Regions from separate parts of the Xylocopilactobacillus apis genome, predicted to be linked through region 3. Evidence: predicted binding sites of a transcription regulator. Region 3 holds the regulator's gene; each other region holds the start of a gene.

Region 1 (3,290 bases), 980 kb from region 3:
GAGAACCGATCAATTTAGACACTGAGAACTTTTCCATATATTCCGACATATCAAATCTAATCATCGAATCAGTCGAACCAAATAATGATTTAGCTAGCTGTTTTGCAAGCTCAGTTTTACCGACACCAGTTGGTCCAACAAAAAGAAATGAACCAATTGGCCGACCGGTTTTATTGAATCCAATTCGATTTCTTCTAATCGCACGAGCAACTTTATCAACTGCTTCATCTTGACCAATGACTTTTTCCTTAAGGTCGCTGGCAAGATTTTTAAGCTGCTGTTGTTCTTTAGATTGAAGTTCTCCAACTGGAATATTTGTCATTTTTTCGACAATCTTCTCAATATCTTTTGTAGTAACTTCCGGCCAATCTGCTAATTTATTTTCATCAGTTTTTTGACTAGTTTTTAATTTGGAAACCTGGTCGCGATAATATGCAGCTTTTTCATAATCTTCTTCGCGAAGAGCTTCGCTTTTTTTATCTTCAACTTCTTGAATCTTATTTTGAATAATTTGAGGATCAACGACATCTATCGTTAAATTCTTTTGAGAACCACTTTCATCCATTAAATCAATTGCTTTGTCGGGAAGATAACGATCTTGAATATAACGGTTTGAGAGTTTTACAGCGGCTTCGATTGCATCTTTTGAATAATGAACGTGATGATAATCCTCATAACGCTGCTGAAGTCCTTCAAGAATTTGAATTGATTCTTTAACTGTCGGTTCACTGACTAGTACAGATTGAAGTCTTCTTGCAAGAGCTGAATCTTTTTCAATTGTGCGATATTCATTGGATGTGGTAGCTCCAACAATTTGAATATCACCTCTAGAAAGTGCAGGTTTTAATACATTTCCTGCATCCATCCCGCCTTCAGCGTTTCCCGCACCAACGATTTCGTGAATCTCATCAATAAAGAGAATAATTGACTTGTCACTTTTTAGTTCGTCAATCAATTGCTGCATCCGCTGTTCGAATTGTCCTCTAATTCCAGTTCCCTGAACTAATGAAACGACATCAAGCCTAACAATTTTTTTGTCTTGAAGTTTTTGAGGAACGTTTCCTTTTGCAATTTGTTCAGCCAAACCTTCTACAACAGCGGTTTTTCCAACTCCTGCCTCACCAATTAGAACCGGATTGTTTTTTGTTCGGCGATTTAAAATTTCAATTACCCGAGCAATTTCTTTGTCCCGACCAATCACGGGATCAATCTTACCAACTCGTGCTTGTTGAGTTAAATCAACTCCGAATTTACCTAAAAAATTACCTAAAGTATTATTAGTTGGCTGTGTTGGATTAGGCGTTTGCTGCTGAGGATTTTGGGCCGAATTGTTATTGATACTGTTTTCAATGTTTTGAATATTTCCATTAATAGATGCCGCTTCTTTAAAAAAGTTCTCAAGGATATTTGTTGGATCAATACCTCTATTATTAGTGGCATCTTGAATTTGTTGTTCTTTTAATTGTTGGTAGCAAATTTGACATAAATCCAATTCGTTCTTTTGACCATTTTCATTAGTGAAAAGATGAATTGTTGCGGGTCGTTGCTTACAATTTTGACAAATCATATATTATTTGCGACTCCTTTCATAAGGCCTCAAAAAAGTTTGACCTTTCTTGACATAGTAAAGTATATAACGAAAAATTAAAAAAATACAGAATTTTTTAATTATTTTTAAAAGTTAAAATTTTTTAATTATTTTTTTGACTTTTAATAAAAATTTTATATTGTAATTTATATTAATCAAAGAACCGAAGAGTCATAAATTGCAGAGGTAAAAATGGAAGATTATAAAGAATTAATAAAAAAAATGATTGCCGAACCCGGAAAAGAATTTTTGGTGAAACATCAAGATTTTCCGGCTTTTCATCAAGCATGGGTTCAATATCCTAATCATGATGAGATCGTGGGTAAGGCATTAAAGGACGGAGATGTATTATATCGTTATGTACCAAAAGAATAATCAATAAGATATTTGTTCACATATAGTAAACGATTTCTTCATAATTAGATCACCTTTTTTCTATTGTTTATTTTCCAAAAAAATGATAACCTTTTCAATTGTAGGGTTAATCCCTAAACGTAAATTTAAAAGGAGTAAATAAAAATGGCATCTAAAGATTTTCATATTATTGCAGAAACAGGAATTCATGCACGTCCAGCAACTATTTTAGTTCAGACTGCAAGTAACTTTAAATCTGATATTAAATTAGAATATAAGGGCAAATCTGTAAACCTAAAATCAATTATGGGTGTAATGTCATTGGGCGTTGGTCAAGGTGCAGACGTAACAATCACTGCTGAAGGTGACGATGCAGATGACGCAATGAAATCTATTGTTGAAACGATGACTAAAGAAGGATTATCAGAATAGTGAGTGAGCTATTAAAAGGTATTGCTGCCAGTGATGGTGTTGCCGTAGCTAAAGCCTACCTGCTTGTTCAACCTGATCTTTCGTTCAGCAAAAAAAGTATTACTGACGTTGAAAAAGAAAAGGCTCGCTTAGATAGCGCTTTAGATCAATCCAAGACTGAACTTGAAAAAATAAAAGATCATGCTGAAAAAACAATTGGAACTGAAGAAGCTCAAGTTTTTGAAGCGCATATTATGATTTTAGCTGATCCTGATTTCATCGGTACGATCAAACAAGAAATTGAAGATCAAAAGGAAAATGCTGAAGCTGCACTTTCAGACGTATCTGGTAATTTCATTTCAACATTTGAAGCGATGACAGATAACGACTACATGAAAGAGCGGGCTGCTGATATTAGAGACGTTACTAAACGAGTAATGAGTCATCTTTTGGGAGTTAATTTACCAGATCCGACGATGATTAATGAAGAAGTTGTAATCATTGCTAAGGATCTCGCGCCTAGTGATACTGCTCAGCTTAATCGTAAATATGTCAAAGCTTTTGTTACTGATGTTGGCGGTAGAACAGCTCACTCAGCTATTATGGCCCGTTCTTTGGAAATTCCAGCTGTAGTTGGAACTGATAAAGCAACGGATCTTGTTCAAAGCGCGGGTGATGTAAAAATTGCGGTCAACGGAATTACTGGTGATGTAATTATTGATCCAACAGCAGATGAAATTTCTCAATTTGAAAAAGCTGGCAAAGATTTTGTTCAGCAAAAAGAGGAATGGGCTAAACTAAAAAATGAGTCGACAATTACTGCTGACGGAAAGCATTTCATTTTGGGAGCTAATATTGGTACTCCAAAGGATTTAGATGGAGTTCTTGATAATGGTGGAGAAGCCATTGGCTTATACCGGACAGAATTTCTTTACAT
Region 2 (3,290 bases), 850 kb from region 3:
AAACAAGGTTTTGGTCACATTATTAATGTGGCATCGATGGCGGGAAAATTGACAACTCCAAAAGCTGCAGTTTATGGAAGTTCGAAAGCAGCAGTAATTGCTTTTTCAAATGGTCTGCGCTTAGAAATGAGACCCTATCACGTTTTGGTATCGACAGTAAACACCGGGCCAGTTGAAACCCCTTTTCTTAATAAAGCAGATAAAACAGGTAATTATTCGAATTCAGTACAAAACTATCTTTTGAATTCTACGGCCGTTGCCAAAAAAATAGCACTCTTGTTGGAGCGCTATAAGCGAGAAGTGAATTTGCCGTGGTATATGGAAGCTGCTGCTAAATTATATCCATTTGCGCCACGGGTAGGCGATTACTTATCGGGAGTAGTTTTCAATAAGAAATAGTTAATTAAAAAATCCATGTCTTTTAAGGATTTGGTAAACCCAGACCATAATAATTGTCGTTCCAAAAGTTATAAGAATCCATGAGAAAGTTCCGTCGGTCATTGGCAAATGGACATTCATTCCGAAAAAGCCCACTACAATTGCGGGAATTGCAAGAACGATTGAAGCAACTGTTAAAATACTCATTGAACGGTTAGTGTTATTCGTAACAATATTTTCATAGGCATCAGACAATAAATTCATGATTTTGGTCGAAATATTTGCCATATCTAAAGCTTGTTTCATTTCAATTTCGATATCTTCGAGAAATTCATCTTCGGAGATATCGATTTTTTGTTGGTTGTCGTTTCGAAATTGGTCCAACGTTGCTTTGTTTCGTTCTAAAGCATTGAGATAATAAATTAGATTTACTTTAACGTTTAGAAGCTCACTCAAATACTCACTATTGCGATGCACATAGATTTCTTTTTGAAGAAGATTATGCTGACGTTCGACTTCTGACAGGGCATCTAAATAATTAGCTGTTAAATTAAAGAATGCATTTAAAACGAGGTCTAACGGTTTGGTTTTTTCATTAGTGATGCTGCTTAAAAAACTCTTAGGTGATTTTTGCATCGTTTCGTCTAACATTTGACTGGTTCCGTGATTAGTAAAAGTAATCAAACGATCATTTTTTTGTACAAAAAAAGAAATTGGTTGGATTACTGCTTTTTTATCTGAATGTTCAGCAATACCATCCATGATTATCAAGTCGGTATCACCATCGTGTTCAAAGCGTGGAGACTCAAACTTATCAGTTGCATACTCAATCATTTCTAGATTTAATTTATATTTATCACTAATTTCAATTAGTTCTTCATCAGTTGGATCAATCACTTGAATCCAATTAAAGTTGGGATAATTATTATTTGTTTTTATCATTTTTTTAACCTGAAAATATTATAACAAAATTTTTAAAATTGTTTTTGACTTTTTGACCAATCCTGACTATAATATATTTAAACCAATTTCGAGGTAATAATTATGGATCAGAATAAATTTACTAACACATTAAATGAAGCAATTCAAACAGCACAACAAATAGCAATCGAAAATCAAAATTATGAAATTGACGTTCCTCATTTGATCAAAGGAATTATGGATCAAGATGATTCATTGGGCAAGACACTTTTTGAAGGGCAAAATATTCCCAATGATGTTTTAACAGCAGAATTAACGCAGGAAATTGCCAATTTGCCAAAAGTTACAGGCGGCAATAATGGACAATCAATTTCTCGTGACTTACTAAACCTTTTTACAACTGCGCAGAAAATTGCCAAAAGTAACGGTGATGAATTTGTTGCGATTGATACGATTCTTTTAGCTTTGTTCGATCATGAGCAATTAGCAATTACGAAATTTCTCCAAAGCCGTGGGCTTAACAAAACTAAAATGCGTAAAATAGTTGAAGATCTACGCGGCGGCGGTAAAATTACGAGTCAAGATGCAGAAAAGAACTATAAAGCATTAGAGAAGTATGGCACTAACATGGTGGCAGAAGCCAGAAAAGGTAATGCAGATCCAGTTATCGGCCGTGATGCAGAGATTATGAATGTCATTCGAGTTCTTTCGCGTAAGACGAAGAATAACCCAATTTTAATAGGAGATCCAGGGGTTGGAAAGACAGCCGTTGTCGAAGGTTTAGTTCAGCGAATTGTTAACGGCGATGTACCTGACAATTTAAAAGATAAAGTTGTTTATAACTTAGATATGGGTGCTTTAATTGCCGGCGCTAAATATCGGGGAGAGTTCGAAGAACGTCTGCAGGCCGTGTTGAAAGAAGTTAAGAAATCTGAAGGCAGAATTGTTCTTTTCATCGATGAAATTCACAATATCGTTGGTGCAGGTAAAACTGAAGGCAGTATGGATGCCGGGAACTTACTAAAACCAATGCTGGCACGAGGAGAACTGCGGTTAATTGGGGCAACAACGCTTGATGAATACAGAATGTATATCGAAAAAGATAAAGCCTTAGAACGTCGTTTCCAGCGAGTAATGATTAATGAACCAACTGTTGAAGATACCATCAGTATTTTGCGGGGTCTTAGAGAAAGATTTGAAGTTTATCATGGAGTACGAATTCATGATAGTGCATTAGTTGCCGCTGCTACTTTATCTAATCGATATATTACGGATCGATTTTTGCCGGATAAGGCGATTGATTTAGTCGATGAAGCCAGCGCTAATATTAACGTTGAGATGCACTCAGTGCCAGAAGAACTTGATGAGAGCAATCGAAAATTAGTGCAGCTGCAAATTGAAGAAGAATCTCTTAAAAAAGAAACTGATAAAGCTTCAAAGATTAGATTAGAAGATACCAAGAAAGAAATCGCTGAAGCCAAAGAAGAAAATAATCGCTTAAAAGCTCGTTGGAATGAAGAATTAAAATCAATCAATTCTTTAAACGAAAAGAAAAAAGCAATTGAAAAAGCGCGGCATGATTTACAAGAAGCGCAAAATCGTTCTGATTTTGAAACGGCAGCTAAAATTCAGCACGGAACTTTACCTGATTTAGAACACGAATTACAAGAGGCAGAAGGAAGCTCAAAAGGTCATGCTGATTGGATGGTTGATGAATCGGTAACCGAAAATGAGATTGCTGAAGTAATTAGTCGTCAAACTGGGATTCCAATTTCTAAATTAGTTCAAAGTGACCGCGATAAATTGCTGCATCTTGAAGATGATTTAAAGAAGAGTGTCGTTGGTCAGGATGAGGCAATTAAAGTTGTTTCAGATGCAATTATTCGTTCAAGAGCAGGGATTCAAGATCCAAATCGTCCATTAGGCAGCTTCATCTTCTTAGGACCAACGGGAGTTGGGAAAACTCAATTGGCTAAGAGTTTAGCAGAGCT
Region 3 (3,290 bases):
AATCTTTCTTTTGAATTTGTTCAAAAATATGTTCATCTTCCAATTCTGATAAATGGTGAGGAGAGTGTCTCTTAAAATGCAATTTTTCAGTGTTAATCTGATTATTGTCAGTAATTTTTTTACATAATGGACTAATAAAGTCATAATCCCAGTCCCCAGAGATATGAAAAGTGTTAAGAGGATTGACCGAAAGAGCATGGGTCAAAGTTTTTAAAACCTTGCTTGGAGCATTAGCGTCCATTGCTAGGAAGATAACAGGAGAAGCCTCCCGCTTTTCAATTGCAATTTCTACCGCTTGTTCGGTATTATCAGAGTCCTTCGGTAAAGATCTGATATCCATGTCTTTTAAAATCCGGTAAAGATAAATACTTTGGGCTAAAAAGCGCCCTTTAAATTTAGTCGAAATTATGTCTTGATAGTGAGCTTTGATAATTTGTTCAAGTAAAATGAATTGATTTGACTGATCTTTGAATTTAAGAAGCCTTTCAAGAGACGGAAGTTTAAAATGGGCAAAGATATGTTTTGTTTGGTCACTAGAGCTGACCATATCAACGATAAAATACATATCGCCATTTTCCATTTCCGGCCAAGGGAGATCTTTGGGGAGAAGTTCGATTTCAATCAGCGGGCTGATTGTTGTTTCAAAGTAGCTGTCGGCGTAAGATTTTTCGTCGTCAGTTAATTTTTGATAATCGAGAATTTTTATCCCAAGATTTTCAAAACAATTTTTAAGTTTAGTCCAAATTTTATTTTGCCTTTTGAGCTGCTTTTTAACTAGTTTACGAACTTGGTTTAACTGAGTATTTGGGGCCATTCCTGATTTATCAGGATGTTTATCGCCGGAATTAACTTCTCTAATTAAATTTGCAACTCTGATCATATACCACTCGTCGAGGTTTGATTGGGTAATTTTAAGGAAATTTGCGCGCTCCAAGAGCGGAATTCTTGGACTATCCGCTAAATCTAAGATTCGATCATTAAATGACAGCCAACTGATTTCCCGATTCATAAAATCGTGTTGTCGCAAAAGAGTATCAGCCATTGTTCGTTCACCTCACCATCAACGTTAATCTTTACAATAACAGTATATGCTTATTTTTTTAATTAAGACCATAATGGGTAAAAAAATTTCAAACTTTTTCTCAATGCTTTAAAATTAAGTGTCCTTGTATTATAATGTTAGTCAAGTATAGTCAAGGAAAAACAATGAGCCAATCAAATAATTTATCAGATTTAATTGAAGAATATATAAAAAGTATTTTAAAAGAGAATTTTGAAGTCGAACTGAGAAGGCAGCAAATCGCTGATTACTTTAATGTTGTGCCTTCTCAAATAAACTATGTGATTAAGACTCGTTTTGATTCAAAACATGGTTATTATGTTGAGAGTAAACGCGGTGGTGGCGGTTACATTAGAATTGTTAAGCTGCAGTTTGTTGAATGCGGAGATCTTTTGGAAAAGGTTAAAGCTGATATTGGGTCGGTTTTAACTTTAAGTGATGCGACTACGATTGTTAATCAATTAATCAGTGAAGAAGTTATTACAGACTCTTGCGGTCGGATTATTATTTCTGCACTTGACAACGATGCCTTAGGAGATATAGAAAAACCCGTTCAAAATAAATTAAGAGCTCATATTTTAAAGTGTATTTTGACAAAGCTAGAGTATGAGAATTAGTTTAGTATTATAATATAGACAGTGTTTAAATTCCTCATAGAGGAGGTTTTATTGATGGATAACTTATTTACACCTAGTGCCAGAATGGTGCTGGAAATTGCACAGGAAAACGCGAAAATGTACGGTCATTATGCGGTGTCAACTGAACACTTATTATTAGCACTGGTCATTGAAACTGAAGGAATTGCTGGGAAAACATTGAGAAAACTCAACGTTAACGAAGCAGATATTCGAGAAGAGATTGATGATTTAACGGGCTTTGGTACTGGCGTAGAAAACGCGGGGATCAGTAATAATTTGGGGTACTCGCAAAAAGCTAAAGAAATTTTGGCTGTCGCAGGAGATGAGGCCAAAAGGCTGGGGGCATTAAAAATTGGAACCGAGCATATTTTGATAAGTCTTTTACGAGAAGATGATGTTTTGGCAACTCGGATTTTAGTAAATTTAGGTCTAAATCTTAACAAAACTCGTCAGCTTTTGCTTAAGAAAATGGGTATCAGTGAAGCGCCAGGAAGGACGGGTGCAAAAAGAAGACCCGTTTCTAATCCGGAAATGACAACGAATAAAAATACCAAGACTCCTACTTTAGATAAATTGGCACGAGATTTAACCGAATTAGCAAGGCAGAATAGAGTTGATCCAGTTATTGGCCGTGAAAAAGAAGTTAAAAGAGTTATTCAAATCCTTTCTCGCAGAACCAAGAATAATCCAGTTTTAATCGGTGAACCGGGAGTTGGGAAAACTGCAATTGCTGAAGGATTAGCTGAAAAGATTGTTGCTGGAACTGTTCCAGAAGAAATGCAGGACGATCGCTTAATGATGCTTGATATGGGCTCTCTTGTTGCGGGCACTAAATATCGGGGTGAATTTGAAGACCGACTGAAAAAATTGATTAAAGAGGTTTCTAACAGCGATAACGTAATTCTTTTTATTGATGAATTGCATACATTAATTGGAGCTGGAGGAGCTGAAGGAGCAATTGACGCTTCCAATATTTTAAAGCCGGCTCTGGCTCGTGGTGAAATCCAGCTGATTGGGGCTACCACATTAGATGAATATCAAAAATATGTGGAAAAAGATGCAGCGCTTGAAAGACGTTTTGCGACGGTTCAGGTTGATGAGCCAACAATTGCTGAAACTAAAGAGATTTTACGAGGGCTACGTTCACGGTATGAAGAACATCACTATTTAAAAATTAGTGATGAGGCAATTGATGCAGCAGTCGAACTATCTAATCGTTACATTACTAATCGATTCTTACCAGATAAGGCAATTGATTTAGTTGATGAAGCTTCAGCTAAGGTTCATTTAGCCCATGCTACTGGTTCTAAGGCCGATTCATTAAATAAAAAGTTGCTGAAGATTGAAGCCGATAAAGAATCTGCAGTAAAAAATCAGGATTTTGAATTAGCAGCTGAAATTCGCAGAGAAGAGTTTGAACTAAAAGATAAGTTAAATCGGGCTAAGTATGGTAATAACTCTGAGCAGAAAGTGCAGGAAATTGTCGTAACTCCAGAAGACATCGCCGAAGTTGTTTCTGAATGGACCGGAGTTCCAGTCACCCAGCTCACAAAAAAAGAATCTGACCGTTTAGTGCATCTCGAAAAATTCCT

The links. Region 3 encodes CtsR, which represses protease genes until heat stress. Its sites were predicted from a motif close to TTGGTCAAAAAAGGTCAAANA; they were not measured.
Region 1: a site for CtsR is predicted at 1,604-1,624, ahead of R8749_RS06670 (ATP-dependent Clp protease ATP-binding subunit). Genes of this name have one in related genera too.
Region 2: a site for CtsR is predicted at 1,370-1,390, ahead of clpB (ATP-dependent chaperone ClpB). Genes of this name have one in related genera too.

The regions. Positions count from the first base shown of each region.
Region 1 is NZ_AP026801.1:1,396,176-1,399,465, reverse strand. Features, by position in the region: gene R8749_RS06670 (ATP-dependent Clp protease ATP-binding subunit) at 1-1,567, opposite strand, end outside; gene R8749_RS06665 (hypothetical protein) at 1,781-1,963, shown strand; gene R8749_RS06660 (phosphocarrier protein HPr) at 2,108-2,374, shown strand; gene ptsP (phosphoenolpyruvate--protein phosphotransferase) at 2,374-3,290, shown strand, end outside.
Region 2 is NZ_AP026801.1:1,836,919-1,840,208, reverse strand. Features, by position in the region: gene R8749_RS08650 (SDR family NAD(P)-dependent oxidoreductase) at 1-399, shown strand, start outside; gene R8749_RS08645 (magnesium transporter CorA family protein) at 400-1,320, opposite strand; gene clpB (ATP-dependent chaperone ClpB) at 1,423-3,290, shown strand, end outside.
Region 3 is NZ_AP026801.1:419,087-422,376, forward strand. Features, by position in the region: gene ppk1 (polyphosphate kinase 1) at 1-1,042, opposite strand, end outside; gene R8749_RS01975 (CtsR family transcriptional regulator) at 1,207-1,677, shown strand; gene R8749_RS01980 (ATP-dependent Clp protease ATP-binding subunit) at 1,732-3,290, shown strand, end outside.